DNA from 2 places in the Rhizobium sp. SAFR-030 genome. Region 2 is predicted to be linked to the other one. Evidence: riboswitches for the same ligand, from Rfam matches in the RefSeq annotation. Region 2 holds a riboswitch; the other holds the start of a gene.
The links. A riboswitch is a leader RNA that binds a small molecule or an ion and turns the genes downstream of it on or off. The one in region 2 is predicted to bind thiamine pyrophosphate.

Region 1: linked by a shared signal. The riboswitch ahead of thiB (thiamine ABC transporter substrate binding subunit) and the one ahead of ACR65N_RS08445 (ABC transporter permease) in region 2 are both predicted to bind thiamine pyrophosphate.

Annotation. Positions count from the first base shown of each region.
Region 1 is NZ_JBPFDO010000006.1:240,362-254,757, forward strand. Features, by position in the region: gene ACR65N_RS19245 (AAA family ATPase) at 1-426, opposite strand, end outside; gene ACR65N_RS19250 (hypothetical protein) at 845-982, shown strand; gene ACR65N_RS19255 (thiamine diphosphokinase) at 1,096-1,749, shown strand; gene ACR65N_RS19260 (ABC-F family ATP-binding cassette domain-containing protein) at 1,758-3,581, shown strand; gene ACR65N_RS19265 (response regulator) at 3,720-4,184, shown strand; TPP riboswitch at 4,233-4,333, shown strand; gene thiB (thiamine ABC transporter substrate binding subunit) at 4,399-5,388, shown strand; gene thiP (thiamine/thiamine pyrophosphate ABC transporter permease) at 5,393-7,054, shown strand; gene ACR65N_RS19280 (thiamine ABC transporter ATP-binding protein) at 7,051-7,767, shown strand; gene ACR65N_RS19285 (M48 family metalloprotease) at 8,068-9,525, shown strand; gene ACR65N_RS19290 (RNA polymerase factor sigma-32) at 9,620-10,483, opposite strand; gene ACR65N_RS19295 (CarD family transcriptional regulator) at 10,787-11,356, opposite strand; gene fdxA (ferredoxin FdxA) at 11,722-12,060, opposite strand; gene ACR65N_RS19305 (RNA-binding S4 domain-containing protein) at 12,240-12,653, opposite strand; gene ACR65N_RS19310 (helicase-related protein) at 12,658-14,396, opposite strand, start outside.
Region 2 is NZ_JBPFDO010000002.1:590,252-604,647, forward strand. Features, by position in the region: gene ACR65N_RS08410 (ABC transporter permease) at 1-336, shown strand, start outside; gene ACR65N_RS08415 (ABC transporter ATP-binding protein) at 361-1,419, shown strand; gene ACR65N_RS08420 (adenine deaminase) at 1,441-3,309, opposite strand; gene scpB (SMC-Scp complex subunit ScpB) at 3,437-4,093, opposite strand; gene ACR65N_RS08430 (DUF1403 family protein) at 4,096-5,046, opposite strand; gene ACR65N_RS08435 (ATP-binding protein) at 5,165-8,632, opposite strand; gene ACR65N_RS08440 (metallophosphoesterase family protein) at 8,632-9,900, opposite strand; TPP riboswitch at 10,036-10,138, shown strand; gene ACR65N_RS08445 (ABC transporter permease) at 10,278-11,072, shown strand; gene ACR65N_RS08450 (ABC transporter substrate-binding protein) at 11,069-12,013, shown strand; gene ACR65N_RS08455 (hydroxyethylthiazole kinase) at 12,010-12,756, shown strand; gene thiE (thiamine phosphate synthase) at 12,743-13,405, shown strand; gene thiD (bifunctional hydroxymethylpyrimidine kinase/phosphomethylpyrimidine kinase) at 13,402-14,202, shown strand; gene ACR65N_RS08470 (TRAP transporter large permease subunit) at 14,265-14,396, shown strand, end outside.

The DNA.
Region 1 (14,396 bases), on a different contig from region 2:
CGTCTCGTAGACGTGGAACTCCATGCGATCGAGTTCCTGCAGAAGGTCGTTGGGGAACTCGATGTCTGCCTTGTCGATCTCGTCGATCAGCAACACCACCTTGGTGTCCGAGGAGAAGGCCTGCCACAGCTTGCCCTGGCGGATGTAGTTCGACACCGCGTTCACCCGCGCATCGCCGAGCTGGCTGTCTCGCAGCCGCGACACTGCGTCGTATTCATAGAGCCCCTGCTGCGCCTTGGTCGTCGACTTGATGTTCCACTCGATCATCGGCAGATCGAGCGCCGCCGCCACCTGCCGCGCCAGTTCGGTCTTGCCGGTACCTGGCTCGCCCTTCACCAGCAGCGGCCGCTCGAGGCGGATCGCTGCATTGACCGCGACCATCAGGTCCTTGTCGGCGATGTAGTCCGCGGTACCGGTAAACTGCATGCGGTGGATGCTCCTGCAGGGTTCGAAAGGCCTGGGCGGAAGGTAATCAGCCGGCACCGGGTCCGCAAGCGGCGTCCGGACGCCTGCGGCCACAAGATTGCGCTTGTATTCCGCAGCCGATCTGCGAATCTGGCAGAAGGTCACGAGACATCGCAGGGCCAGCCGAAGGTCGCCCCGGAGCGGCGGCCGAAGCCTTGCGTGCCGCCAGCCTTCTTCTTCCGATCAGCCAATCGATGCGGCCGACAGCCACTCCGGACAGGGATGTCACTCTCGGATAGCCAGTCCCGGAAACCAGTCTCTGAGAAAGACGGGCTGCCCGCCGCCCTCGACAAACCGATCCGCCACCACATCCGATACAGCTTGCTACCCCCCCGCAACGCCCCTCCGCAGATGGAGCCGGGCCACAAGGACAAGATCAATGGCCAAAGGTCAGGTACGTTCGAACCGCGAAGTGCGCAAACCGAAGAAGGACAAGACGAAGGCCGCCGCAGCGCCGACTTCCACCTTCACCACCCAGCTGAAGGGCGCCGAAGCCGCCGCCCCGAAGAAGCGCTAGCGTTCCTATCCATCCCGACATCGGCCGCGGCGATAGCCGCCGCGTCCTTCGCGCCCCCCGTCACCGCGTCTTCGGCCTTTCCCTTTTGCCTGAAGATGCGCTAAGGGCAGGCCATGAGTTCATCCTCCTTCACCATCCTTCTGGGCGGCCACCTGACCCTCACCGATCGGCTGCGTGCGCTTGTCGATGGAACGAGGGTCATTGCCGCCGACAGCGGCATGCGCCATGCGCAGGGCCTGCGGCTGAAGCCGGAGCTTTGGGTGGGCGATTTCGACAGCAGCGACGCGGCACTGAGCCGCATGTGGCCGGATATCGAGCGCCGCACCTACCCGGCATCGAAGGCGGCGACCGATGGTGAAATCGCCGTCGCCGAAGCCATCGCCCGGGGCGCCACCCGGCTGATCTTTGCCGGGGCCCTGGGCGGCGAACGTTCCGACCATGCACTGCAGCACTACCTCAACGGTCTCGGCCTGGTCGAGGACGGCTACGAGGTGATGCTCTCGTCCGGTGACGAGGAAGCCTATCCGATGACCGGCGGCGACCGGCTGGAACTCGACCTGCCGCAAGGTGCGCTGTTCTCGGTGCTCGGCTTCACGGCACTCGAAGGCCTGACGATCCGCAATGCGCGCTATCCGCTCACCGATTTTTCGCTGACCTTCGGGTCGTCGCGCACCATATCCAATCTAGCAGACGGGCCGATCTCCGTGACGCTGAAGAGCGGCCGGGCGATCCTGCTCGCCAGACCCTACGACCTCAGCGGAGTCTAGACGACCGAATGGCACCTCCCATCCTCAAGCTCGACGACATCAGGCTGAGCTTCGGCGGCGCGCCGCTGCTCGACGGCGCCAATCTGCAGGTGGAGCCGGGCGACCGCATCTGCCTCGTTGGCCGCAACGGCTCCGGCAAGTCAACGCTGATGAAGATTGCCGCGGGCCTCGTCGAATCCCAGTCCGGCGAGGTGTTCCGCCATCCGTCGGCGACCATCCGCTATCTGGAGCAGGCACCCGACTTCGGCAGCTATCAGACCGTCCAGGCCTATGCCGAGGCGGGCCTTGGCCCCGGCGACGACGCCTACCGTGTTACCTATCTGCTCGACCATCTGGGCCTGACCGGCCAGGAAGATCCGAACCGGCTGTCGGGCGGCGAAGCCCGGCGCGCGGCGCTAGCCCGCGTGATGGCGCCGGAACCCGACATCCTGATGCTCGACGAGCCGACCAACCATCTCGACCTGCCGACGATCGAATGGCTGGAAAGCGAGCTGCAGAAGAGCCGCAGCGCCCTGGTGCTGATCTCCCATGACCGTCGCTTCCTGGAAAAGGTCTCGACTGCCACCGTCTGGCTCGATCGCGGAACGGCGCGCCGGCTCGACCGCGGCTTCGGCTATTTCGAGGAATGGCGCGACAAGGTGCTGGAAGAGGAGGAGCTGGAGCAGCACAAGCTCGGCAAGCAGATCGAGCGCGAGGAGCACTGGCTGCGCTACGGCGTGACGGCCAGGCGTAAGCGCAACATGCGCCGGCTCGGCAACCTGCAGACGCTGCGCTCCAACTACCGTGGCCATCAGGGACCGCAGGGCACCATCCAGGCCTCGGCCTCAGAGGGCAAGGAAAGCGGCAAGCTGGTGATCGAGGCGGAGGCCATCACCAAGGCCTATGGCGACCGGACCATCGTCGCGCCGTTCTCCATCCGCGTGCATCGCGGCGACCGGATCGGTCTCGTCGGCCCCAATGGCGCCGGCAAGACGACGCTGCTGAAGATGCTGACGGGCCAACTGGAGCCCGACAGCGGCATCATCAAGCTTGGCACCAATCTCGAGATCGCAACGCTCGACCAGAAGCGCGAGGATCTCGATCTTAACGACACGCTGGCGCACTACCTGACCGACGGACGCGGCGAGAGCCTGCTGGTGAACGGCGAGCAGCGCCACGTGGCCGGCTACATGAAAGACTTCCTGTTCCAGCCGGAGCAGATGCGCACGCCGATCAAGAACCTGTCGGGCGGCGAGCGCGCCCGCCTGATGCTGGCGCGGATCATGGCCCGGCCGTCGAACCTGCTCATCCTCGACGAGCCGACCAACGACCTCGACATCGAAACGCTGGACCTGCTGCAGGAAATCGTCGCCGGCTTCAACGGCACCGTCATCCTCGTCAGCCACGACCGCGATTTCCTCGACCGCACCGTCACCTCGACCATCGCGCCGGCAAATCCCGAGGCGCCGGACGGCCGCTGGATCGAATATGCCGGCGGCTACACGGACATGATGGCGCAGCGCAAGGGCGCGCTCGACGAGAAGCGCCGGGTGGAGCGGGCGAAGGCAGATACCGCCAGCGCCGCGGCACCTGCATCCGATACGCCGAAGTCGAAGGTGAAGCTCTCCTACAAGCAGAAATTCGCGCTCGAAAGCCTTCCCAAGGAGATGGAGAAGGTGCAGGCAGATATTGATCAGCGCGAGGCGAAGATGGCTGATGCCAGCCTGTTCACCAAGGACCCGGCAGCCTTCAACCGCCTGGCCGCGGAGCTCGAAAAGCTGCGCGCAAAACTGACGGCGATGGAGGAAGAGTGGCTGGAACTGGAGATGCTGCGCGAGGAGCTCGAAGGCTAACCTAACAGTTTGTTATACTTAACAAAGAGTTAGTGCTAATAAATCTGGCCCCGTGCCGGAACATTTCCCGAAATGGCACGTTCGGTCGACACTTGGTACAGAGATTGTTCAGGTGCGTGTTCAACAGAGGGATGTCCCATGTCGGCAAATGTAGTGCGTCGTCGGCTGGAAGATGCAGCCATGAAACAACGGGTCATGATCGTCGAGGACGAATTTCTCATCGCTCTCGACGTCGCCGACACAGTGGAAAGCATGGGGTTGACGGTGAGCGGCTTTGCCAGCGGCCGGATGCATGCCCTGTCGCTTGCTCCAAATGCGGATATTGCCCTCGTCGACGTCAACCTGTCTGACGGCCCGACCGGCCCGTCGATCGGCCGCGAGCTTGCCGAACGTTTCGGCGTGACGGTGATCTTCATGACCGCCAATCCGGAACAGCTCGAGGGGCACCCGAACGGCTCTCTCGGCGTCCTCACCAAGCCGGTCATGCCGCACTCGATCGAGGAGACGCTCGATTACGCTCTCGCCAATCGTCTTGGCGGCATCGCCGCAGTGCCGCGCGACCTGCAGATCTTCCGGCACGTCCACCACTTGCAGCCGCACTGACACCCGAGGCGGTGCTTGCCAAGCGCCCGCCATCCGGCTACATCTCCGCCTGCTCTAACGGGGTGCCATATCCATGGCTGAGAGGCTTTTGCCAACCCGCGGAACCTGATCCGGTTAACACCGGCGGAGGGATTAGACGGCTCGATCTTCAGCGCCTATTCCCCGTTTTGAAAAGAACAAGGAGGCGCTGATGCGCGGATCCCAGATCATTGCCATGGCATTGCTTGCAGCTCTCGGCCTTTCGGCTCCGGCCACTGCCGCCGAGAAGAAGACGCTGACCGTTTACACCTATGAAAGCTTCATCTCCGAGTGGGGTCCCGGCCCGAAGGTCAAGCAGGCCTTCGAGAAGACCTGCGACTGCACGGTCAACTTCGTCGGTGTCGCCGACGGCGTGGCGCTGCTGACCCGGCTGAAGCTCGAAGGCACCACCTCCACCGCCGACGTCGCGCTGGGGCTGGATACCAACCTCATTGCCGAAGCCAAGCAGACCGGCCTCTTCGAGGCGCACGGCATCGATACCTCTGCTGCGAAGGTTCCGGGCGGCTTTGCCGATGAGGTCTTCGTGCCCTATGACTACGGTCACTTCGCCATCGTCTACGATACAGAGACGATTAAGAACCCCCCGCGCAGCCTGAAGGACCTCGTCGAGGGCGACCCGAACCAGAAGATCGTCATCGAGGATCCGCGCACGTCGACGCCGGGCCTCGGCCTGCTTCTCTGGATCCGCTCCATCTATGGCGACGAGGCCCCGGCCGCCTGGGCCAAGCTGAAGAACCGCATCCTCACCGTGACGCCGGGCTGGTCGGAAGCCTATGGCCTGTTCACCAAGGGCGAGGCACCGATGGTGTTCTCCTACGTCACCTCGCCGGCCTATCACATGGTCGAGGAAAACACCGATCGCTACCAGGCCGCCGCCTTCGACGAGGGGCACTACATCCAGGTCGAAGTCTCGGGGATCCTCACATCCTCGCAGAACAAGGATCTTGCCCGGTCCTTCCTCGCCTTCACCCTGTCGCCGGACTTCCAGGCGATCATCCCGACCACCAACTGGATGATGCCGGCCGCTGCCACGGATGAAGCACTGCCGGAAGCGTTCGGGAGGCTCGTGCAGCCGCAGAAGACGCTGATGATGAGCCCCAACGAGGTGGCCGCCAACCGCCAGGCGTGGATCCGCGAATGGCTGTCCGCGATGAGCATGAAGTAGGCCGATGCTGACGGCGGGGGAGCGAGGCCGGGGACTTGCCGCAGGCGCGGCGAGCTTTGCTACGGTCGCGGTCTTCATCCTGGCGCCCAGCATCGCCCTGGTTTCCGCTTCGCCGGCAATGCCCGGGCGCGCCATCTTCGACAGCTACACGCTGAGCCTGCTGCGCTTTACCGTGCTGCAGGCGGTGCTCTCCACACTTCTCTCCGTTGGCCTGGCGATCCCCGTCGTGCTGGCGCTCGGCCGCCGGCCGGCGTTTCCCGGCCGCATCTGGATCCTCCGGCTGATGGCCGTGCCCATGGGATTGCCGGTACTGATCGGCGCGCTCGGCCTGATCGGCATCTTCGGACGCCAGGGCCTGCTGAACCGCATGCTGGCGCTACTCGGGCTCGAACAGCCGATCGGCATCTACGGGTTGGGCGGCATCCTGCTTGCGCATGTCTTCTTCAACCTGCCGCTTGCCTGCCGGCTGATGCTGGCCGGCCTTGAGCGCTTGCCGACGGAAACCTGGCGTCTTTCGGCCAGTCTCGGCATGGGCTCCTGGTCGACCTTTCGCTTCATCGAAGCGCCTGCCCTCACCCGTACCCTGCCCGGAGCCGCAGGCCTCATCTTCATGCTCTGCGCCACGAGCTTTACGCTGGTGCTGGTGCTGGGCGGCGGCCCGGCGGCAACGACGCTGGAAGTGGCGATCTACCAGGCGCTGCGCTTCGATTTCGATCCACCGCGGGCTGTCGCGCTGTCGCTGCTGCAGATTGCGCTGACCGCCTGCGTTCTGATTGCCATCAGCCGTCTTCCTGCAGCCGACGTGACGGGCGGCGGAGAGGGGCGCGCGCCACAGCGCTTTGATGGCAAAGGGCTCGGCAGCCGGGTCTGGGACGGGCTGGCGATCCTGCTTGCCACGGTCTTCCTGATCCTGCCGCTGTCGGCGATCGTAACTGCTGGCCTGAAGGCCGATCTCTGGCGACTGCTGACCATGCCGTCCTTCCGCCAGGCGGCCGTGACCAGTCTGGCCATTGCTCTGGCGGCCGGGACCTTGGCCATCCTTGTGGCCTCCGGCATCGTGCTTGCTCGCGCCGCGATCGTCGACAGGCGCAAGCCTGCCCGGTTTCAGGCGCTGTTCTCGGGGGTTCTTGCCGGCCTCTCCTCGCTGGTTCTCCTGGTGCCGCCGGTGGTGCTCGGAACCGGCTGGTTCCTGCTGGTGCGGCCTTACACCGATGTTGCGCGTGTCGCTCCGGCGCTGATCGTCGCCATCAACATGCTGATGGCACTGCCCTTCGTCGTGCGCATCCTGGAGCCGGCCTACCAGACACATGCCAGATGCACCGATCGGCTGGCGGCAAGTCTGGGGATCTCAGGCGCTGCGCGCTGGCGGCTGGTCGACTGGCCGGTGCTGCGCCGGCCACTTCTGATGGCGCTGTCCTTTGCCATGGCGCTGTCGCTCGGCGATCTCGGCGCCGTGGCGCTGTTCGGATCGCAGGACCTGACGACGCTGCCATGGCTGGTCTACAGCCGCATGGGCAGCTACCGCACCAATGACGCCGATGGCCTTGCCCTCATTCTCGGCGTCGTTTGCCTCGCATTGACGGCACTGGGGACGGCCGGCGCCGCAGACAACAACCGACGGTCGGACATCGCAACCGGCGATCAGGATCGTGAGGACGGCAGATGAGTGAAATACCAGCCGTCGAACTGAAAGACGTGAGGCTGCGGCTCGGCACTGCATCGTTTCACTTCGACTGCGCATTTCCGGCAGGCGAAATCACCGCCATCACCGGCGCATCCGGATCCGGCAAGTCGACGCTTCTCAACCTCGTCGCCGGCTTCCAGACGCCGGATGAGGGCCGCGTGCTGATCGGTGGAGAGGAGATGACGAGCCGGCATCCGGGCGAACGGCCGCTTTCCGTCATCTTCCAGGACAACAATCTCTTCGCCCATCTCGACGTCTATGCGAATGTTGGCCTCGGCGTCCATCCGGGCCTGCGGCTCGACGAGGCGGGCAGACGCAGGGTCTCCTCGGCGCTCGAGCGTGTCGGACTTGCCGGATACGAGAGGCGGCGGCCGGGAACGCTGTCCGGCGGTGAGCGCCAGAGGGTGGCGTTTGCCCGGGCGCTGGTCCGGCATCGACCGCTGCTTCTGCTCGACGAACCGTTCGCGGCGCTCGATCCGGCGCTGCGCCGGTCGATGGCCGAACTCCTGCTCGATCTTCACCGCGAGACGCAGATGACGGTGCTCGTGGTGACGCACGACGTGGAGGAAGTGAAGCGGCTCGCCGACAGCGTCATCTACATCGCCGACGGCACTATCCGCTTCCAGGCGCCGAAGGACGTGTTTATGCTGCACAGCGAAGATCCGGGAATCGCCAGATTCGTCGGCTCTTCATAAAGCCTCAACCACTCCGCCACATTTTAGACTTGGGTCAGTGCCATGCCGCGATGCGAAATAGGCGGGACGATTGCTTGCAGCCACACATGTTCTACTTAAATGGGGAACGAGGCAATTCGGCGAGCCAATCAGCCATCCGTAGTGACGGTCAGGAGACAGCGGCGGGAAGGCAGATGCCGCGACATGCCGGATGGCGAGCGTGAAAGAATGACGTTTCCAAGCAGACGGATCGATATCGCAGGAAGTGGCCAAACCGGCCACAAAGCAGCTTCGGCCGGCACCCGGCTCAGGGGCGCCCGCATGCGCACGCTCATATCCCTGCTGATCGCAGCGACGGCGCTGTCCAGCTGCCAGTCGGTGCTGGAGCAGACCTACAAGCCAGACGTCAAGCCTTCATCGACCCCGCAGATCGTCGATCAGGTGCAGAAGAACGATCCGCGTGCGCAAATGGGTGCGCGCGAGCATCCGCGCATCGTTGCAAGCTACGGCGGAGAATATCATGACGCAAAGACCGAGAGGCTGGTCGCCCGCATTGCAGGTGCTCTGACCGCCGTCTCCGAAAATCCCACGCAGTCGTTCCGTATCACCATTCTCAACTCGCCGGCGATCAACGCGTTTGCGCTGCCGGGCGGCTATCTCTACGTCACACGCGGATTGCTGGCGCTGGCCAACGACGCCTCCGAAGTGGCGGCCGTCCTGTCGCACGAGATGGGCCACGTCACCGCCAACCACGGCATCGAGCGCCAGAAGCGCGAGGAAGCGGAAGTCATCGCCAGCCGCGTGGTCGCCGAGGTGCTGTCCAGCGATCTCGCCGGCAAGCAGGCACTGGCACGCGGCAAGCTGAGGCTCGCCGCCTTCTCCCGCCAGCAGGAGCTGCAGGCAGACGTGATCGGCGTGCGCATGCTCGGCGAGGCCGGCTACGACCCCTATTCCGCGGCGCGCTTCCTTGACTCGATGGCCGCCTATGCCCGCTATTCGGCCGTCGACCCCGACAACGACCAGAGCCTCGACTTCCTGTCGAGCCATCCGAATGCGCCGCAGCGCGTCGAGCTTGCCCGCCAGCACGCGCGCGCTTTCGGCCAGGAAGGCACCTTCGGCGATCGCGGCCGCGACTATTATCTGACCGGGATCGACGGACTTCTCTATGGCGACAGCCCGGAAGAAGGCTATGTGCGCAACGAGACCTTCTTGCATGCAGGGCTCGGCATCCGCTTCGACGTGCCGGAAGGCTTCCGCATCGACAACAAGGCCGAAGCCGTGCTGGCGACCGGGCCGGACGAGACGGCGATCCGCTTTGACGGCGTCAAGGCTGAAACCGAGCAGAGCCTCACCAACTACCTGACGAGCGGCTGGGTTGCCGGCCTTCTGCCGGAAACGGTGCGCGAGACGACGGTGAACGGCCTGCAGGCGGCCACTGCTAGGGCATCGGCCGAGCGCTGGGATTTCGATGTGACGGTGATCCGGCAGGACAAGCAGATCTTCCGCTTCCTGACTGCGGTGCCAAAGGGCAACCAGTCGCTGGAGACGACCGCCAACATTTTGCGCAACACCTTCCGCAGCATGACGCCGCAGGAAATCGCCCAGCTGAAGCCGCTGCGCGTGCGCGTGGTGACGGTTGCGCCGGGCGACAACCTGACCACCATGTCGGCGAGGATGATGGGGACCGACCGCAAGGTCGACCTGTTCAGACTGATCAATGCGCTGCCATCAGGGGCGGCATTGTCGCCCGGCCAGCGCGTCAAGATCATTTCCGAATAAGAAGCCTGCCCGGGCCACCGGGCTAGGCAGGTGCTGCAACGAGTTTCGGCAGCGAGTTTCGGCGGCCAGTCCGGCCGCCGGTACGGGTGCCTGCTCAGCAGACCATTGCCATCTGCGGGTTGATGGTGACCAGCGCCGATTTCAGCTTCTCGATCGCCCGGCTTTCGATCTGGCGCACGCGTTCCTTGGAAATGCCGAGTTCCGCGCCGAGAGCCTCGAGCGTCGCGCCGTCGTCGGTCAGCCGGCGGGCGTGGATGATCTTCTTCTCGCGCTCGTTGAGCTTGGTAAGTGCGCCCTGCAGCCACTTGACCCGGCGCTCGCCGTCGATCATCCCGGAAACCTGCTCGTCCGGCAGCGGCTCTCCGCTTTCCAGCATGTCGAGCCGTTCGACGCTGTCGGTATCACCGGCAATCGATGGCGCCTGGAGAGAGGCGTCATTGCCGGACAGTCGCGCGTCCATGGTCTGCACGTCAGCGACGCTGACGCCCAGTGCCGTGGCGATCTCCTCGTGGATCTCGCGGGCGCCGAGATTGCTGTCGCCACGCGACAGCTTGGCACGCAGGCGGCGAAGATTGAAGAACAGCGCCTTCTGGGCCGAACTGGTACCACCGCGGACGATCGACCAGTTGCGCAGGATGTAATCCTGCATGGAAGCCCGGATCCACCAGCTTGCATAGGTAGAAAAACGCACGTCGCGGGCTGGCTCGAACCTTGCCGCCGCCTCCAGCAGCCCTACATAACCCTCTTGTACGAGGTCGCTCATCGGCAGGCCGAAGCCGCGGAACTTGGAAGCCATGGCGATCACGAGACGCATATGCGCCAGAGCGATCTGGTTGCGCGCATCCTGGTCCTGGTCATCCTTCCAGCGGACAGCCAGGTCGCGCTCCTCCTCACGCGCAAGATAAGGTGCCGACATGGCAATCTTGATCATCGTGCGGTCTGCGGACATGGCATTCATCGCGCTCTCTCCATGAGACTGTGTGACCCGGCAAAAGCCTTCGTCCGATGCTGCTCCTGTTGAACTCTTGGACAGAGACAGCAGGTACGACACGAGATAAGCAGGCTTTTGGCTCCCCTTCATTCTGCATGGGGCGCCGGCTTCACGCATGCGTCCCCTTGATAGTCCGGCACCACGAAAGCTCCTGAGGCACCTCAGACTGTCTCGCCGCACCGGCGGATCAACGCGCGGCAGGAGCAAAAGTTCCCACAAAAAAACCCGGCCTGAGCCGGGTTCTTTGAATTGAAACAGGAAAGCAGCAGCTTATGCGGCTTCCTCGTGGGATTCTTCTTCGTCGAGGACCTTGTTGCGCTTGGGACCCTTGGCAAGGTTGGTTTCGACCAGACGAACCGCTTCCGTATCGGACATCTTGTTGACTGCCGCGATTTCGCGCGCCATGCGATCGAGAGCCGCTTCGTACAGCTGGCGCTCAGAATAGGACTGCTCCGGCTGGTTTTCAGCACGATACAGATCGCGCACCACTTCGGCGATGGAGATCAGATCGCCCGAATTGATCTTCGCGTCGTATTCCTGAGCGCGGCGCGACCACATCGTCCGCTTGACGCGCGCCTTGCCCTGGACAACCTTCAATGCACGCTCGACGAAATCAGTCTCGGACAGCTTGCGCATACCAATGCTGACCGCCTTGGCGACCGGCACCTTCAGGCGCATCTTGTCCTTTTCGAAATCAATCACGAACAGCTCGAGCTTCATTCCAGCCACTTCCTGTTCCTCGATCGCCGTGATAGTGCCTACGCCATGCGCGGGATATACGATCGATTCGCCGGTCTTGAAGCCGTGGCGTGCTGAAGATTTTTTCTGCTGGGTCGTCATTCGTTTAACAAACTCCCTGTTACGCACTCGGCAATCCATGTGCCGGGGCCGGGTCAGTCAGGCCCGGATGAGACGGGGGAACCGTCAGGTGACTCCATACTGGTCCGACCAAACGCGCGCGAAAACAACATCCATCGCGATCAGCGACGACAAGATCCAAAAATTGGCTTTGTCACGGGAACCGCGCAGGATGCTCTGGTGCTTTCGTGATGTTTTTGGGCACGCGAATGCCGCTTTGTGGAACAGTTTCTATTGTCTACCACAAAAATAGGCAGAAATCAATGATTTGCTTTCGCAGATGCTCAGATGCAACGATCGAATCGCTGCCTAATCGACAAGCAGCGACGTAGCGAAGCCTGCACCGGTCAGTCGCCCTTGCCGGGCTCCGTCGAAAAATACTGCTCGAACTTGTTGCTGACGCCGTCCATTTCCTTGGCTTCCGGCAGGGCATCACGCTTGACGGTGATGTTCGGCCAGACCTGGGCGTAATCGGCATTGACCTTCAGCCACTTGTCCAGACCCGGTTCGGTATCCGGCTTGATCGCCTCTGCCGGACATTCGGGCTCGCAGACGCCACAGTCGATGCACTCGTCCGGATGGATGACCAGGAAGTTCTCGCCTTCGTAGAAGCAGTCGACCGGGCATACTTCGACGCAGTCGGTATATTTGCAGCGGATGCAATTGTCGGTCACGACATACGTCATGAGGCACTCCAGAATGTCACGAATTTGCGGCAGGCTGTCGGACGAATGATTGGCAGACACGCCAAATCCAGCCGATCGAGCAGCCGACAAGTCCGGCGTTGCGACAGTGAGGTAATGCGTTTGCCCCTGGTTCGCAAGGACAAACCTTTCTAAATCCGGCGGCCTGCTAGATGGTTTTCCTAGTGACCCTCATCACCGGGATCTGGAAGCAGCCGATCCGTCAGCCGCCGTTCCCGCTTTGTCGGCCGACCCGCACCGGGCTGGCGCAGCGCCTGCTCGAAAGCAGTGAGCTTTTTTGCTTCCTCTGCCGGCGGCGTCAGATCGTCGTAGAGCAACCGGGCTTCCTCGTACGGGCCCCGCCTCTCACCGGCAGCCTTGACCTGCAGCACGAGGTCTCGCCTGTCCAGGGAAAGGTTGATCCGATCGCCCGCCTTCAGCTGAAAGCTGGGCTGCGACACGAGGACGCCATTCACCCGCACATTGTTCGAGTGAATGAACGCCTGGGCAAGCGATCGGGATTTGACCATGCGGGCAAAGAACAGCCATTTGTCGAGGCGCTGACGCGCAACTCCGGGCGGCACTTGTTCCGTCATCAGCCTACTTCTTCATTTGCTCCTTGAGAGCAGCCAGCTTGGCGAACGGTGAATCCGGATCGATCGGCTTTTCCTTGCGCGGCGGACGAGCCTCGAAGCGAGCCGGCTGCGCAGTCTTCTGCCGATCGTTGCGATCGTTCCTGTCGTTACGGTCGCCGCGTGGCGGACGATCGCCCTTGCCGTCGGGCCGGCGGTCGCCGCGCGGCTTGCCGCCGTTGCGATTGCCACCATCCCGCTGACCGCCTTCACGCTGGCCACCCTCGGCACCACGTGCTGCGTGTTCGGTACGCTCTCCGCCGCCGCGACGATCATCGCGTCGACCTTCGCCCGGTGCGCGGTTGGCAGCCGCCCGGCGTTCTCCCTGCGGACGACCACCGCGCTGGTTTTCGCTACGTCCGCCACCCGGACGCCACAGCAGAACCGGCTTGGGTTCTTCTTCGGCGACAGGCTCGGACGCCGGTGCCGGTTCGGCATCGGTCGTCTCGGCCGCAGGAACGGCCTCGACGTCTGCTGCAGCTGCGGCGGCTTGATCAGCGGCCGGCGCTTCGGCTGGAGCTTCAGGCTCCGCGCCAGCGACGGCTTCGACCTGCGGTTCGGAGGCAGCATCTTCCGCGGCGGTTTCGGCGACCGCTTCCGGCGCCTGAGCCTCGTCGGTCGCAACATCCGCACTGTCAGCATCGTCAGCTTCGGAGGCCGGCGCCGTTTCTGCCGAGGCTTCTGCCGCGGGGGCAGCGCTTGCGGCGCTTGCCGACTGGCCGGCGAGGAAGGCCTGCGCCTCTTCCGGCTTTACCGCATCGGCGCGGTAGCCGAGACCTTTGAGAATTTCCTCCATGTCGTCCGGCGTCGCGCCGAGAATGGAGAGCATGGCGGTCGTCGTGGTGAAGCGTCGCCCATCATAGGCGCCTTCCGGACGCTGGCCGTTGCCCGGCTTCCACTGCAGGAGCGGCCGGATGAGATCGGCGAGACGTTCGAGGATATCGACGCGCACGGCACGCTTGCCGAGGAAGCGGAAGCCGGCGAGCTTGTAGAAGTTGCGCTCGAAGGTCGGATCGGTGACCACCGAGGTCCGGCCGGCTGCCAGCGCCGGGATGAGATCGCCATAGCCCGGCTTGTCGAGACCGTCGTTCTTCAGCGCCCAGAGCAGCGTGATCAGTTCGGCCGGGGCCGGCTTCAGCAGCGCCGGCATGAAGATATGGTAGGCGCCGAAGCGGATGCCGTAGCGGCGCATCGAGGCGCGCGCATCCTGATCAAGCGTCTTGACGTCGTCGGCAACGTCGCGCCGGAAGAGGACACCGAGATTTTCGACGAGCTGGAACGCGAGCCCCTTGGCAAGCCCCTGCAGGTCTTCGGCACGCGACAGATCGTCGAGCGGCTTCAGGACCGTGGCGATGTGATGATTGACGAAGCGCTCGAGGCGAGCAGCCACGTGATCGCGGGCATTGCCGGTCAACTGCTCGTCGGCGAGCAGGATGAGACGCGGATGCATGATGTGATCGCCGGCCGCGAGCTTTGCCACCGGATCACCGAGCCAGCGGACGAAACCGTCCGAGCCGACGGCGATGTCGCTATTGCCGCAAGCATAGAGCCGCGCAGCGCGAGCCTCGAACTCCAGCGACAGGGCCTTCTGGGCAGCCGTCTGCACAGCCTTGGCATCCGGCCCTTCGGCACCGGAAACAGGCGTAAACCGGAAACCGGCTAGTTGACCGACGTGGTGTCCCTCGACGAAGACATCCCCATTCACAC
Region 2 (14,396 bases):
GCCAGCCTCGCCTCGTTCGACTTTTCCGTCGAGGAGGCTGCCATCAGCCTCGGATGCCCGCCGCTGAAGACGTTTCTGACCGTCGTGCTGCCCAACATCAGCGCCGGCGTCATCGCCGCCTTCATCCTTGCCTTCATCACCTCGATCAACGACGTGTCGATCTCGCTGTTCTTGACCGGCCCCGGTATCTCGACGCTGCCCATCCAGATCCTTGCCCACATGGAACAGTTCTTCGACCCGACGATCGCCTCGGTTTCAGTTCTGCTGATGCTGCTGACCGTCGGCGTCATGGCCGTCGTCGAGGCGACGCTCGGCCTCACCTTCCTGACCAAGTGACCTTCCTGACAAAGTGAAACACCCGTGACCGTATCGCTTACCCTCGACAACGTCTCCGCCCATTATGGCTCCACCCAGGTGCTGCAGGACCTGTCGCTTGCCGTTGCGGCCGGTGAACTCGTGTCGCTGCTCGGCTCGTCCGGCTGCGGCAAGACGACGACGCTCCGGCTCGTCGCCGGCTTCCTGGAACCGACGGCCGGATCCATCCGGCTGGGCGACCGGGACCTGACGCGGCTGCCAGCCCACCAGCGGGATATCGGTCTGGTGTTCCAGAACTATGCGCTGTTCCCGCATCTGTCGGTACGCGACAACGTCGCCTTCGGCCTGAAGCAGCGCGGCATCGCTGGTACTGAGCGCAGACAGAAAGCGGATGCCATGCTGGAGCGCGTCGGCCTGTCGGCCTTCGCGGAGCGCATGCCGGCGGCGCTCTCTGGTGGCCAGAAGCAGCGCGTGGCGCTCGCCCGTGCGCTGGTCATCGAGCCGCCGCTGTTGATGTTCGACGAGCCGCTGTCCAATCTCGATGCCAAGCTGCGTGTGGACATGCGCGTCGAGATCCGCCGTCTGCAGCGGGCCAACGGAACGACATCGCTCTACGTGACGCATGACCAGGAAGAAGCCTTCTCGATCTCCGATCGGGTCGCCATCATGAATGCCGGGCGGATCATGCAGCTCGACCGGCCGGAAGTTCTCTACCAGCGGCCGGCAAACGCCTTCGTCGCGCGGTTCGTCGGCTTCGAGAGCCTCATCGACATGACGGTGACGGATCGCAACGGCGATGTGGTAACGGCGCGAACCTCGGACGGCGCGACGCTCACCCTGTCGCAGGCCGTATTCGGTGCCGTTCCCGATCGTTTCGTGCTCGCCGCAAGGCCGGACGGGCTGGCTGTCAGCCGCGCCGGCGAGGGGATCCCCGTCACGCTCGGCATCCGCACCTATCTCGGCCGCGCCTACCAGTATCAGTGCACCACGGCAGCCCATACCTATCTCGGCAATGGTCCGCTGTCCGAACTGCTGGAGCCCGGCATGCCCGCTGTGCTGATGCCGGTTGCCGAACAGTGCTGCATCCTGCCGCCGGAAAGCTGAGCCCCGGTCGAGCGCGGCCGGTCAGAAGACGACCGGCTGCACCGCGCCTGTCTGGACGTTGACGAGGCCCTGCGGGGCATACTCGCTCGGCGCCACGAGCACCCAGCGCCACGGCGCGCAGGTGAGGGTGGCAAACGCCAGCCGCTCCGGAAGCCCTGGAAACCAGCGTGGGCTGAAGGTCGGCTCGTACATCCAGTCGATCTTCTCGCCCTCGGCATAGAGCGCCTGCATCTCTTCATGCAGCGCTTGCGGCGATCGGCAGGTCATCAGGCCCGCCACCTCGTAACGCACGGTTGCCACCACGCGTCCACCCGTCACCAGCGCCCAGCCACCGTCGTTTTCGGCAATCGCATTGACCGCCATCGCCATGGCCGCATCGGACGATCCGACGCACCAGATATTGTGTTTGTCGTGCGCCATCGAGCAGGCGAGGGCAGTGTCGGGTGTGCGCGGCCCGGTCCCGACCCAAAACATCTTCGAGACGGCACCTTTGCCGGAAAACCGGTCGACGACGGAGAACTTGGTGATGTTGCGGCTCTCGTCGCGCTGCACAAGCCCACCCTCGACGGGAAGCTCGTAGGTCAGGAAGGCGTCCGCCCAGTGGAATGGCCGGAGCACCGCCGCCTGCATCGTCTCGCGTCCCGGTTCGGCGAAGATGGAGAAATCCGCGTCGGTCAGCGGCCGGCCGATGTTGATCGTCTTCGTCGCCCATTCCGGCCAGTCGATCGTTGGCACTTCGGGCAGGTAGGTCGTGCCCTCGGAGATCTGCCGGCCGTCGGCCCAGACCTTGGCGATCTGAAAAGTCTGCACGTCCGACAGCAGCACGATATCGGCATAGCGGCCCGGCGCGATCGAGCCGACGAACGGCGTCAGGCGCATATGGCGGGCAGGGTTGATCGTCGCGCACTGGATGGCGATCTCAGGTGCCAGGCCGGACTGGATGGCGAGCCGGACATTGTAGTCGGTGGCCCCCATCTTCAGCGTGTCGGAAGCACTGCGGTCGTCGGTGGTGAAGGCGATCTGCGACCAGTCGGCGAGCCCCTTCTCCAGCAGGCCATTGATGACCTCGGGAAGGCTGTGCGGGCGCAGTTCCATGAACAGGCCGTGGGTGAGCTTGTCCCAGAACTCCTCCAACGTCCACGCCTCGTGATCGGAGGCGAGGCCGGCTGCAGCAAAGGCGTTGATGGTCGCCATGTCGCGAATGCCAGCCGCGTGCCCTTCCACGACGCCGCGCTGCTCGAAAGTCGCGCGGATCATGCCCCAGAGGCGATCGTAGGACGGGTTGTCGCGGTTCCAGACGGCCGGCCAGTCCATCACCTCGTCGAGGCCGGCGACCATCAGGCTCTCCTTGAGGAAGGCCTTCTGCTCGTCATAGCCGAGATAGCCACCGCCATGCTCGTAGCCGGTCGGAGGCACTGCAGAGCCGGGGAGGGGGAAGATCTTCAGCGGCGAGCCCGCCTCGCGCGCCTTCAGCCAGAATTCCAGCGTCTTTGCGCCATTGACGTTGGAGAATTCGTGGCTTGCCTCGCAGGTCCAGGTATTGCCGCGGGGAAGCACCAGCGCCGCCTCCCATTCCGGCGTCAGGTGCGAGCTTTCGATATGCTTGTGCACTTCGCCGAGCCCCGGAACGGCGGAGAGATCCGGTTCGTGGACGCGCAGTGCAACCTCGCCGGGGTAGCTTCCGGCCGGGCCGACATAGGCGATCCGCCGGTCCTTGATGACGATTTCCTGATCCAGCGACCAGGTCCGCGTCGCCACGTCCAGCAGCCGCCCGACACGCAGCGCGACGTCAGCCGGCTCCTTGCCGAGCGCCACCAGCGTCAGCTGCTGGCGGATGGCGATTTCGGTGGCGGCGCTGGGATTGATGTCGATGGGCGGGAGACGCGACACGGGTCACTCCTGGATGACAGACGGCGAAGCGGGATACCCCGCAGCCGTTGCGGAACATGGGCAGGCCTCCGCCTTACCGCCCGGGCAGGGGCACTGCAACAGCCAAGTTGGGGCGGCGCCGGCAGTGTCAGTCCGTTTCGTCCTCCTCGATGCCGAGCACGCCGCTCAGTGCATCCGGGTTCATCTGCCGGCGGCTGAGCAGGCCCGCATCCTCAAGGCGTTCGAGATCCGGCAGGTCACGCAGTGATGTGAAGCCGAAGGCCGAGAGGAACGTTTCCGTCGTCACATAGGTATAGGGCGAACCAGGCGTCGGGCTGCGCGGGCCGAAGGTGATGAAGCCTGCCCGCCGGATGCCGGCGATCGTATCGCGGCTCACCTCGCGGCCGTAGATGCGCGACAACTCGCTGCGGGTGACCGGCTGGAAATAACCGATCATCATCAGCACCAGGGCTTCCTGCTGCGACACCTCGTCCGGCATGGCGACCGGTGCTCCGGAGGCGCGCACCACCTGCGCGTAGCCGGGTTTGGTCCGGTACTGAAAGCCGCCTGCCACCGAGACCACGTCGAAGGGCCGTGCCTGAAGTTCGGCACGGATGTCGTCGATGATCAGGTCAAGGTCGCAGTCGCGTCCGACGACCCTCGACAGCATCTCCCGGCCGACAGGTTCGGCGGAGGCAAACAGCACGGCCTCCACGCGGTTCATCCATTCGCGCCAGCGGGCGTCGGGAGCCATGGCTTCCAGTTCGGTATCGAGCGTGTTTGAGGACCTTGGGCTGCGGGCCATGGCTAAAGCCCGAAAACGCGGAAATTGCTGCGCCCGGACAATTCCCGCACCGCATCGAGCGCCAGCAGGCGGTCGAACAGCCGCCGCGAGGCGAAACGCGAGAGGCGCGGCGTCGTCAGCGAGCCCGGCACCGCATCGTCGCCGAGCAGCAGATCGAGCGCCTCACCCGCACCCTTGGCCCGCAGCTTCGGCGCCACGGCAAGAAGGTGTGCGCTGCGCCGGTCGAGTTCGGCTGCCAGCCGCAAGGCATCCGCCACCCCATCCACCAGAGCAAGGCAGAGCCCGCGCAGGAATTCCGGGGATCCGGGCGCCGGACGAGGCGCGCCCTTCTCTGCCCGAAACTGCGCCGAGTAACGCTGACCCATCGCCAGGGGCAGGGCGACCGGCCAGCCGCACAGGTCGCGCAGCACAAGGTCGGCGATCCACCAGCCGAGGATTTCGTAGTCGGGCCCGACCGCGCCCACATCCGCCAGTACGGATGCCATAGCATGCGGTGCCGACACGGTCTGCTGCTTCGCCTCCGCCACCCGATCGGCAAGCCCGTCGAGCCCTTCCGTCCAGGGCAGGCCGAGGCTGGCTGCAAGATCTTTCAGCACGTCGTCCCGCAGTTCCAGCCGCGGCCGGCCGAGCCGTTTCCAGGCGCCGTAGATATTGCCGGAAGGTCCGGCGTCGTCGCCGGCCCTGCGCAGCACCCAGGCATCACGCAGTTCGGCTTCGGCTTCGCGCCGCCCGGACATCCGCACCGCAACGGCTGCACATTTCAGCGCCTGACGCTGGCGCCAGACGCCGGCCCAGGGCGGATCCGCGCGCACCACCCGGTCGAGCGCCAGGAGTGCGGCGCCGCAGAGGAAGGCAGCTTCGGCTTCGCTCCCGGCAAACGCGCTGCGCTTGGCCCAGGCGGGCACCTGGAAGCGCAGATCAGTGGCGGCAGCAGGCTTCGGCGCTGGAATCATGCCGGAAATGATAGAGTTTTGCCGGCCCGACGCCATAGCCGTCCGGCAAAGCACACAGATCTTCTGGTCGACCTGCGGCCGCAGCACGCTCCGCCGTCACCGGTTGCCGGCAAGCGGCCTAGATCTCGTGGATCCTGACACCCGGCACCACCGCCTTGGCGATCTCACAGAGATGCCGGTGATGGGTGAGGTAGATCACCTGACCGATGCCGGCCATCTCGCCGAACAGCTTGAAGACCTCTTCCGACCGAAGCTCGTCGAAGGTTTCCATGATGTCGTCGGCGACGAACGGAACCGACGGGCGCACGGCGGCGAATTCCTCGTAGCCGGCAAGCCGCAGGGCGAGGTACAGCTGGTAGCGCGTGCCGGTCGACATGGCATCCGAGAGCTTGGAGGCGCCGTCGCGGGCGACGCCGATGAGGATCTCCTTGTCCTTCTCCGGCTGGGCGGCGAGACCGGAATAGTCGCCACGGGTGATTTGCCGGAAAGCCTCCGACGCCCGCTTCATCATCGAGCTGCGGTGCTTTTCGCGGTAGAGCGACAGCGCATTCTCGGCGGCCAGAGTGCCGGCGCGCAGCTTCAGGTAGCCGATCGCCAGATCCTCGACCTCGACCAGCAGCGTCGACCGCTGGGCTTCCAGCCGCGCCACGGCATCGTCGCCGCCGACGGCCTCGACCTTGTCCTTCGCCCGGCTGAGTTCGGCAAACAGCACCCGGCTGCGCTCGGCCAGATTGTCGATGCGCTCGGCCAGCTCCTCGGCCTGGCGCGCCAAGTCGTCCGCGTCGATCTCCGACAGCGCGGCCTGCGCCTCAGCCAGCGAACCAAGCTTCAGCTCGGTCAGGATCTGTTCGCGCACCTCACCCAGGCGTCGCTCAAGCCGGTCGCGCTCGGCCGCCTGCTCCATCCGCAGGCTGACATCGGTGAGCGTCTCGACGCCGAACAGGCTCGTCATCTCCAGCCTGTTCGCCTCGTGTTGGCTCATCTGGTCGGCAAGCCGTGCCTGCTCCTCGTGCGCCGCGGCAAGATCTGCGGTCTTGGCTTCATATCGGACACGGCTTTCCTCGGCCTGCGCCTTCAGCAGGGCGAGCGCGTCTGCGTCCTCCAGCACGGTCGTGCCCGTCTGGCCCAGACCCGCCGCTCGCTTCAAGACGTCCACATCGCCGGCGAACGCCTGCATGTCGCGCTGCATCATGGCGATCCGCTGGGCAAGCTGGTCGCGCTCGCGCACCAGTGCTGGAAGTTCCGCCAGTGCATCGAGGATGGCGCGAACGGCGGTCGGCTCGCTTTCCTCGGCAAACCAGGTGCCGGCCAGCGCATCGCTCCATGCCGACTGCCACTGGGCATCCAGGCGCTCCGCATCCTGAAGCTCGCGCTCGCGCTCGCTCACATCCCGCTGCAGATCCGCAAGGCGGGTGACTAAGCCTGCGCGTTCGGTCGCCTGAGTGACCGCTTGCCCAAGCATTTCGTCCACGACGTCGATCGACTTGCGCAGATCCAGCCGGTCGCTCAAAGGCCAGCCAAGGTCTTCGACCGCCTCCCGCAGCTCTGCGAAGTCGCTGTCGAGTTCGGCGCGCAACGTGTCCCGGCGCACCTGCGCCTGTCGAAGCGAGGCAGCGGCCGCAAGGCAATCCTTGCGGCGGCCCGACCAGGCTTCCAGAAAGGACAGCTGTCGATAGATGTCGTGCTCGGGATCGGTCGCCACCGGCAAAGCACGGACGACAGCGTCCGACAGCGTCTGGCGCTCGGCAAGCGCATCGCGCTTCAAATCCTCTTCACGCGCCAGCGCCGCGGCAATCTGATGCTGTTCCTGCCCCAACTGACGCAGCTCTGCCAGATCCTTGGCATTGAGCAGGCGAGCCTCGGAAAGCCTGTCATCCTGTTGAAGTGCGACCTCGAAGGCATCCGCGGTTGCTGCGTCCATCTTCGCGCGATGCAGATCCCACGCCTTGCCGCGCGCCTCCCGCCGACGTGCCGCCGTCTCGTCGTCCAGCGCCTCGCCGCCCGTCTGCAGGGCCGACAACCGTGCCGCGATCTCTGCCTGGCGTGCCCTTAGGTCGCGCAGCCGCTCGCTCGAGCGTGCAAGGCGACGGTCGAGATCTTCGGCCGCGCTGCGCCATGCGGCGATCTGCCGATGATCCGCCGGCACGATCGTTTCCAGCTCGGCGATGTCTCCGCTCCAGGGGGCGAGCGTCGCGAGATCCCGATCAAGCTCGTGCTGCATCTGCGCAAGCGCCCGCTCTTCTATGCCGAGCCGCGTCTGGCCGTCGCCCTTGCGCAGCCGCGACAGCAGGCTTTCCAAACGACGCGTCGAACCGGCGCGCCCGGTGGAGGTTTCCGACGCATCGGCACGCAGCTGCATGTCCTGCAACAGGCGCTGCGTCCGTTCCAGCTCGCGCTCGCCGTTGCGCAGGGTTGCAGCGATCCCGGAGCGGGTCTCGATCAGGTCACGTAGCCTGGCAGTTGTCGTGGCGCGCAACACAAGCGACGAGGGATCGGTGTGATCCTGTTGGCCGAGCGATGCGAGGAGGGCGGCCAGCGCCGCCTCCTTCTCCGCCAGAGAAAGCCGCCGTCTCGGCAGGTCATCCTCGGCCGTGCGATAGCGCGCGCGCCCGTCGTCGAGGCCGGCAATCCGGTCTGCCAGCGACAGAACCGACGTATCGACGGCGATCTCCGCGAGATCTTTCTCCAGCCGATCGATCGTCCGCTGCAGGCTCGATGCCTGCGTCTGAAGCCGTGTCTCGTCGCGCAGCAGCTCCGGCAACAGCGTGACCCATGCGCGCGGCGGACGCGGCAGTTCGCCGAACGTCGTGACTTCGTTCTCGATGCGGGAAAGCTCGCGCGACAGCGGAAGTGCGCGCAGCAGCGCCGTCACATCTGCCTGGCGGGCCCGTGCGGCAGACAGTTCACCGAGCGTTTCGCCGTAGGCCTTTTCCGCCTGCGCCCGCGCTGCCACCAGCCCGGCATAGGCCGACGCATAGGTGTCGATCGTCTCGCGTTCTGTCTTCAGCGTCGCCAGTTGCTGCTTCAGTTCCGCCAGCCGCGTGTTGCGGGCACGCTTCTTGTAGAACTGGCTCGCCTCATCGCCGGCCGCCGTCAGCACCCGGCCGATGTCGGCAAGGCCGGCGCTGGCGGAAAACAGAAGCTCGCCCAGATCGCCCTTGCTTTCGACGATCGCCGCACCGCCGTCGCGCAGCGACCGCTCGTCGAGCGAGAACATTGTCCGGTAGGTCTCGCGCGTCAGGCCACCGAGCGCCGAAGACAATAGCGCTTCATTGAGCGGCTGCCCGCGCGCATCCAGGAGGCCGCTGGTGCGGTGCTTGATGCGGACCAGCTCCTGCTCCCGCCCGTCGATATCGAGGACCGCACCCACCTGCATCGCGTGATAGGCGTGCAGAAAGTTGTAGGCGCTGCGCTCGGGGATGCCGAACAGCAGGTCGAGATAGGCGGAAAAAGCGGTCGACTTGCCGGCCTCGTTGAGGCCGTAGACGATGTGCAGATCAGGACTGCCGGTCGGCGCCGGGCCGAAGTCCAGGCTCTGCTCGGTAAACTTGCCGTAGCGTGTCAGGTCGAGACGACGAAGCCGCATCAGCGCGCTCCGCCATCGGCCGCAAGCCTGGCCATCAGGTCTTCGCCGCCGTCGCGGATCAGATCATCGAGAAAACGGTCGAACGCGGCCGGGTCGCTGCCGGCGAACCGCCGGCTCTCCGGTGGCAGGTCGTCGAGCAGGCTCTGCACCATCTCGCGCACATCCTCGCGAAAACCATGCGCGGTCATCACCTCTTCGCGCATCAGCACGCTGAGTTCCAGGATCGGATCGCTGCCCGATGCGGCACGCGTCTCGTCCGCCGGAACATCGACGGCAAGTTCCAGCTTCTCGATCCAGGTCCGCCCGGTCCGCTCGCCGCGCTGCTCGGCTTCGGCCTGCAGCAGGTCGCGGTCGCGGCGGATGGTCCAGGCGAGCGGCGTACGACCAACCAGCCGCAGACGCACGACGAGGTGGTCGGAGCGGGTCCGCTGCCGTTCCTGTTCCAGTGCCGTGCCGATATGCTCGACGACGCTTCGCCAATCGTTTGCGCCGGTGATGTCGACCGTCAGCCGGGCGAACTGCGCAAGGCTCGTCAGCCGTTCCTCGACCCGCACCGAACCGTCGTCGCCAATGGTCACCAGCGACACGGTCTTCTCGCCGGCTTCGTTGATGTCGCGGCCCTGCGGCATGCCGGGCATGATCACGGTCCGCTCGCCGGCATGGTGGGTGCGCTGGTGGATGTGGCCGAGCGCCCAGTAGGCAAAGCCGGTGCCATGAAGGTCGACAAGCGAGCAGGGCGCGTAGAGATCGTGACCGGAAGCCCCGGCAAGGCTCGTGTGCATGATGCCGATATTGACGGCGCCGGGGGTCGGCGGCCGGTACTTTGGCAGCAGGCTTTCCGGCGCCTGCGGTTTGGAAAAGCTGAGGCCGTGGATCGCGACATCGATGCCGCCGGTCGTCAGTTCGACCGCTTCCGCGCGACCGCCGAAGACCTTGACCGAAGGCGGCAGCACCAGCTCCTGGGTGATCCGCGACAACGCATCGTGGTTGCCACGGATCTTGAACACGGCGATGCCCGCCTCGTGCAGGCGCTGCATCTGGGTCGCGAGGAAGCGGGCGGTCTTCATCGAGGTCTGGTCGCCGTCATAAAGATCGCCTGCGATGATCAGCGCATCGACCTGTTCCTCGAGGCAGAGGTCGACGATCCTGATCAGCGCCCGACGCGTCGCGTCACCCACCAGATCGGCGAGTTCTGCATTGCGCAGCGACAGTGAGCGGAGCGGCGAATCGAGATGGATATCGGCGGTGTGGACGAACCTGAAGGGCATGCCGCTTTCTAGCCGGTCCAACCGGCGCGGGCAATGGCGACGAGATCTCGTGCACCGGTCTTCGGATCGCCGGGCGGCCGTGCTGATCCAGTCCTGGGCGCCGTTGACTTGGCGCCCGGTTTGTCGCTAGGGTCTCCGCATTCCGAGGGGAGCACCGAACGGTGCTGAGATGGCGTGGAGCCGGACCCTTGAACCTGATCCGGGTCATGCCGGCGTAGGAACGGAAAATGCGCATGTGACCGCGCCGCTTTCTCTTCTCCGCTTCACCTGGATCTCCGTGCTGTCAAGGTTTGGAGATCGCCATGCGTTGTTGTTCGGCTGCTTCTCGCAGCATCGTCGTCTTGCCCCGAACCCCGCTTAAGTCCGCCGGCTGAGCCATGCGTGCGTCCGAGGCGAGTTTTGCCCTGATCCTTCTTGCGGGTGTGTGGCAGGCAGTCGTGACGGTGCTTGCGCCGCCGCGTTACCTGCTGCCGTCACCGCTTTCGGTCGCCGACGTGTTCGTTCGCCAACCGGCTTTCCTGCTGCATCACGGCCTGATCACGGCTGGCGAGATCCTCGTCGGCCTGCTGGTGGGAAGCCTTCTCGGCGCCGCGACGGCTATTGCGGTGGCGGCAATGCCACGCCTCGGTCAATTGATCTGGCCGCTGGTGCTGGTCATCCAGGCGTTCCCGGTCTTCGTGCTGGCACCGGTACTGGTGCTCTGGTTCGGCTTCGGCATCGCCTCCAAGGTGGCGATGACGGTGATTATCATCTTCTTCCCCGTTGCCTCCTCGCTCGCCGACGGCCTGCGCCGGACCGACCCGGACATCCTCGACGCGGCAAGGCTGACGCCGGCCAGCCACTGGCAGATCCTGCGCCATCTGCGCCTGCCACTGGCGCTTCCGTCGCTGGTCTCCGGCCTGCGGGTTGCCGCGCCGCTTGCACCCTTGGGCGCCGTCGTCGGCGAATGGGTCGGCGCGGCCGGCGGCCTCGGCTTCATCATGGTGCAGGCCAATGCCCGCATGCAGGCCGACATGCTGTTTGCCGCCATGATCGTGCTGGCGCTGTTCACCGTCGCTCTGCGCCTTCTCGTCGACCGGCTGACGGCCGGCCTTGCTCCCTGGGCGCGCGAGACCCTCGACGCTCCTCTTTCCTCGCCTCTCTCACTGAAACCCAGAAGGTCATCCCGATGAAACGCCTGCTGCCCGCTCTCGCCACGGCGCTCCTGATCAGCCTTGCTCCGGCCGCCGCCCAGGCCGCCGACAAGCTGTCGGTGCTGCTCGAATGGTTCGTCAATCCGGACCACGCGCCGCTGGTCGTCGCCCAGGAAAAAGGCTTCTTCCGCGACCAGGGGCTGGAGGTCGAGCTCATCCCGCCAGCCGATCCGTCGGCCGTGCCGCGGCTCGTCTCGACGAAGCAGGCGGATGTCGGCATCCACTACCAGCCGAACCTCTACCTCGACCATGCGGCCGGCCTGCCGCTCGTCCGCTTCGGCACGCTGGTCGAGACGCCGCTCAACACCGTAACCGTGCTCGCTGACGGGCCGATCAAAAGCTTCAAGGACCTGAAGGGCAAGAAGATCGGCTTTTCGGTCTCGGGCTTCGAGGATGCGATGCTGAAGCGGATGCTGGCGGGCGAGGGCGTCGACGTGAAGGACGTCGAGCTCATCAACGTCAACTTCTCCCTGTCGCCCTCGCTGATCGGCGGCAAGGTGGATGCGACCGTCGGCGGCTTCCGCAACTTCGAGCTGACGCAGATGCGGTTGGAAGGTCACGAAGGCCGCGCTTTCTATCCGGAAGAACACGGCGTGCCAATCTACGACGAGCTCATCTTCGTCACGCATAAGAATCTGGTGAAGGATGACCGCCTGCCGCGATTCCTGGCAGCGGTCGAACAGGCGTCGGTCTATCTGACCAACCATCCGCAAGAAGCCTGGCAGATGTTCATCAAGGCTTACCCCAACCTCGACGACGCGCTGAATCGCCAAGCCTTTACCGACAGCCTGCCGCGTTTCGCCAAGCGGCCGGCAGCGCTCGATCGCGGCCGTTACGAACGCTTCGGCGCCTTCATGGCGGAAAGCGGGCTTGTTCCGGTCGCGCCGTCCGTCGACGATCTGGCGGTGGAACTGCGATGACGGCGCCGAAATCCACACTATCGCCGGCAACGGCCGCCAACCTCTTGGCCCGCGTCCGCCAGGCCCGGCCGCGCGTCCACTGCCTGATGAACACGGTGGTGCAAAAATTCACCGCTGATGGCATCTCGGTCATCGGCGGCATTCCGTCGATGACCTCGTCCATGGAGGAGATCGCCGATTTTGTCGCCCGGGCCGACGCTCTGACGATCAACCTCGGCACGCTCGATGCGGAGCGGCGAAAGGTGATCCGGCTGGCCGTCGATGTCGCCAATGCCGAGGGCAAGCCGTGGATCCTCGATCCGGTGCACTGCGACTACTCGCCGACGAGGCTGGCCTTCGCCCGCGAGCTGATCGCGCTCGGGCCGACGGTCGTGCGCGGCAACCGTGCGGAAATGCAGCTGATCGGCGAGACGCGGTCTAGCCTGCGCATCCAGACGGGACCCGTCGATCTGCTGGAGGATGACGGCCGGCGCGTCTCGGTCGCCAATGGTCATGCCTGGATGGCCCAGGTCACCGGCACCGGCTGCCTGTCGGGCGGCGTCATTGCCGCGTTTCTGGCGGTCGAGCCGAACGCGCTGACGGCGGCAGCCGCGGCGCTTGCAACCACCGGCGTTGCAGCGGAAGTGGCTGCCGCTGAGGCGCGCGGCCCGGGCAGTTTCGAGCCTGCCTTCCTCGATGCACTCGCCGCACTCGACGGCGCCGATCTCCTCCAACGGGCACGGATAGACCATGACACGCATTGACTACCGCCTGAATGCCATCGTCGATGCCGGTCTGGCCGATGTCGGCCACCTGCCGGACCTCGCAGCGATTGCCGCCAAGAATGGCGCGACGCTGATCCAGTACCGCGACAAGACGGCCTCGACCCGCCTGATGATCGAGCGGGCGCAAGCCATTCGCGACGCACTCCTCGGCACTGGCGTGCCGTTCGTCGTCAACGATCGGGTGGATGTGGCGCTCGCCGCCGGCGCGGATGGCGTGCATCTCGGCGCCGACGACATGAACGCCGCCACCGCACGCCGGCTGCTCGGGCCGGGTGCCATCATCGGGCTGACGGTCAAGACGCAGGCGGATGCCGATCGCGCCGGTCGTGCGCCCGTCGACTATGCCTGCATCGGCGGCGTGTTCGAGACGCTGTCGAAGGTCAATCCGGATCCGCCGGTCGGGCTCGATGGGCTGAAAGCCCTGCGCGATACCATCCGCCGGCTCAACCCGGCGCTGCCCGTCGGCGCCATCGCCGGCATCACGCTCGATCGGCTACCGGAAGTCATTGCCGCCGGCGCCGATGGTGTCGCTGTCATCTCCGCGCTGTTTCGCACGACGGACATCGCCGGTGCGGTTCGTGATTTTCGCACCCGTATCGACATCGCATTGAAGGAGCCGCGCATATGACGGCGATTGCGCTGACCATTGCAGGATCGGACAGCGGCGGCGGCGCCGGCATCCAGGCGGACCTGAAGACCTTCTCGGCGCTCGGTTGCTACGGCGCCAGCGTCATCACCGCGATCACGGCGCAGAACACCCGCGGCGTCACGGCAGTCGAGGATGTCTCCGCGCCGATGATCGTCGCACAGATGACTGCAATCTTTTCCGATTTGGCGGTCAGTGGCGTGAAGATTGGCATGGTGTCGCGGATCGAGACCATCCACGCCGTTGCCGAGGGATTGTCCGGCTATGGCGGCCCGATCGTCGTCGACCCGGTGATGGTGGCGACCTCCGGTGATCGGCTGCTGCAGGAGGATGCGATCGCCGCCCTGCGCGAGAACCTGCTGCCGCTGGCCAGGGTGGTGACGCCCAATCTGCCGGAGGCCGCGCTGCTGACGGGACGGCCGGTCGCGACCAGCGAATCCGAGATGGAGGATCAGGCCCGCCAGATCCTGACCTTCGGTGCCCAAGCCGTGCTGATAAAGGGCGGCCACGCGACAGGCGACGAAAGCGTCGACCTGCTGGTGACCGCGCAAAGCACGCTGCGGCTGACGGCGCCCCGGATCGACACCCGCAACGATCACGGAACAGGCTGTACGCTGGCCGCGGCGGTCACCGCGCATCTGGCGCATGGCATGTCGCTCGTCGAGGCAGCGCGGGAGGCCAAACGCTATCTGCATGCGGCGCTTGTCGCCGGGGCAGGGCTGCGCGTCGGGCAGGGCCGTGGACCAGTGCACCATTTCCATGGCTGGTGGCCGGCGTGATCAAGCGCCTGGAAGCCGGGCTCGAAGCACTGCTCGGAGCGCTTTCCGCAGTGCTCCTGCTGATGCTGCTGTCGACGGTGATCGTCAACGTCATCCTGCGCTACGGCTTCCAGTCCGGTTTCGTCGGGATCGAGGATCTTGGCATCTGGCTGCACCTGGCGCTGATCGCCGTCGCTTCGCCGCTCGCCCTCAAG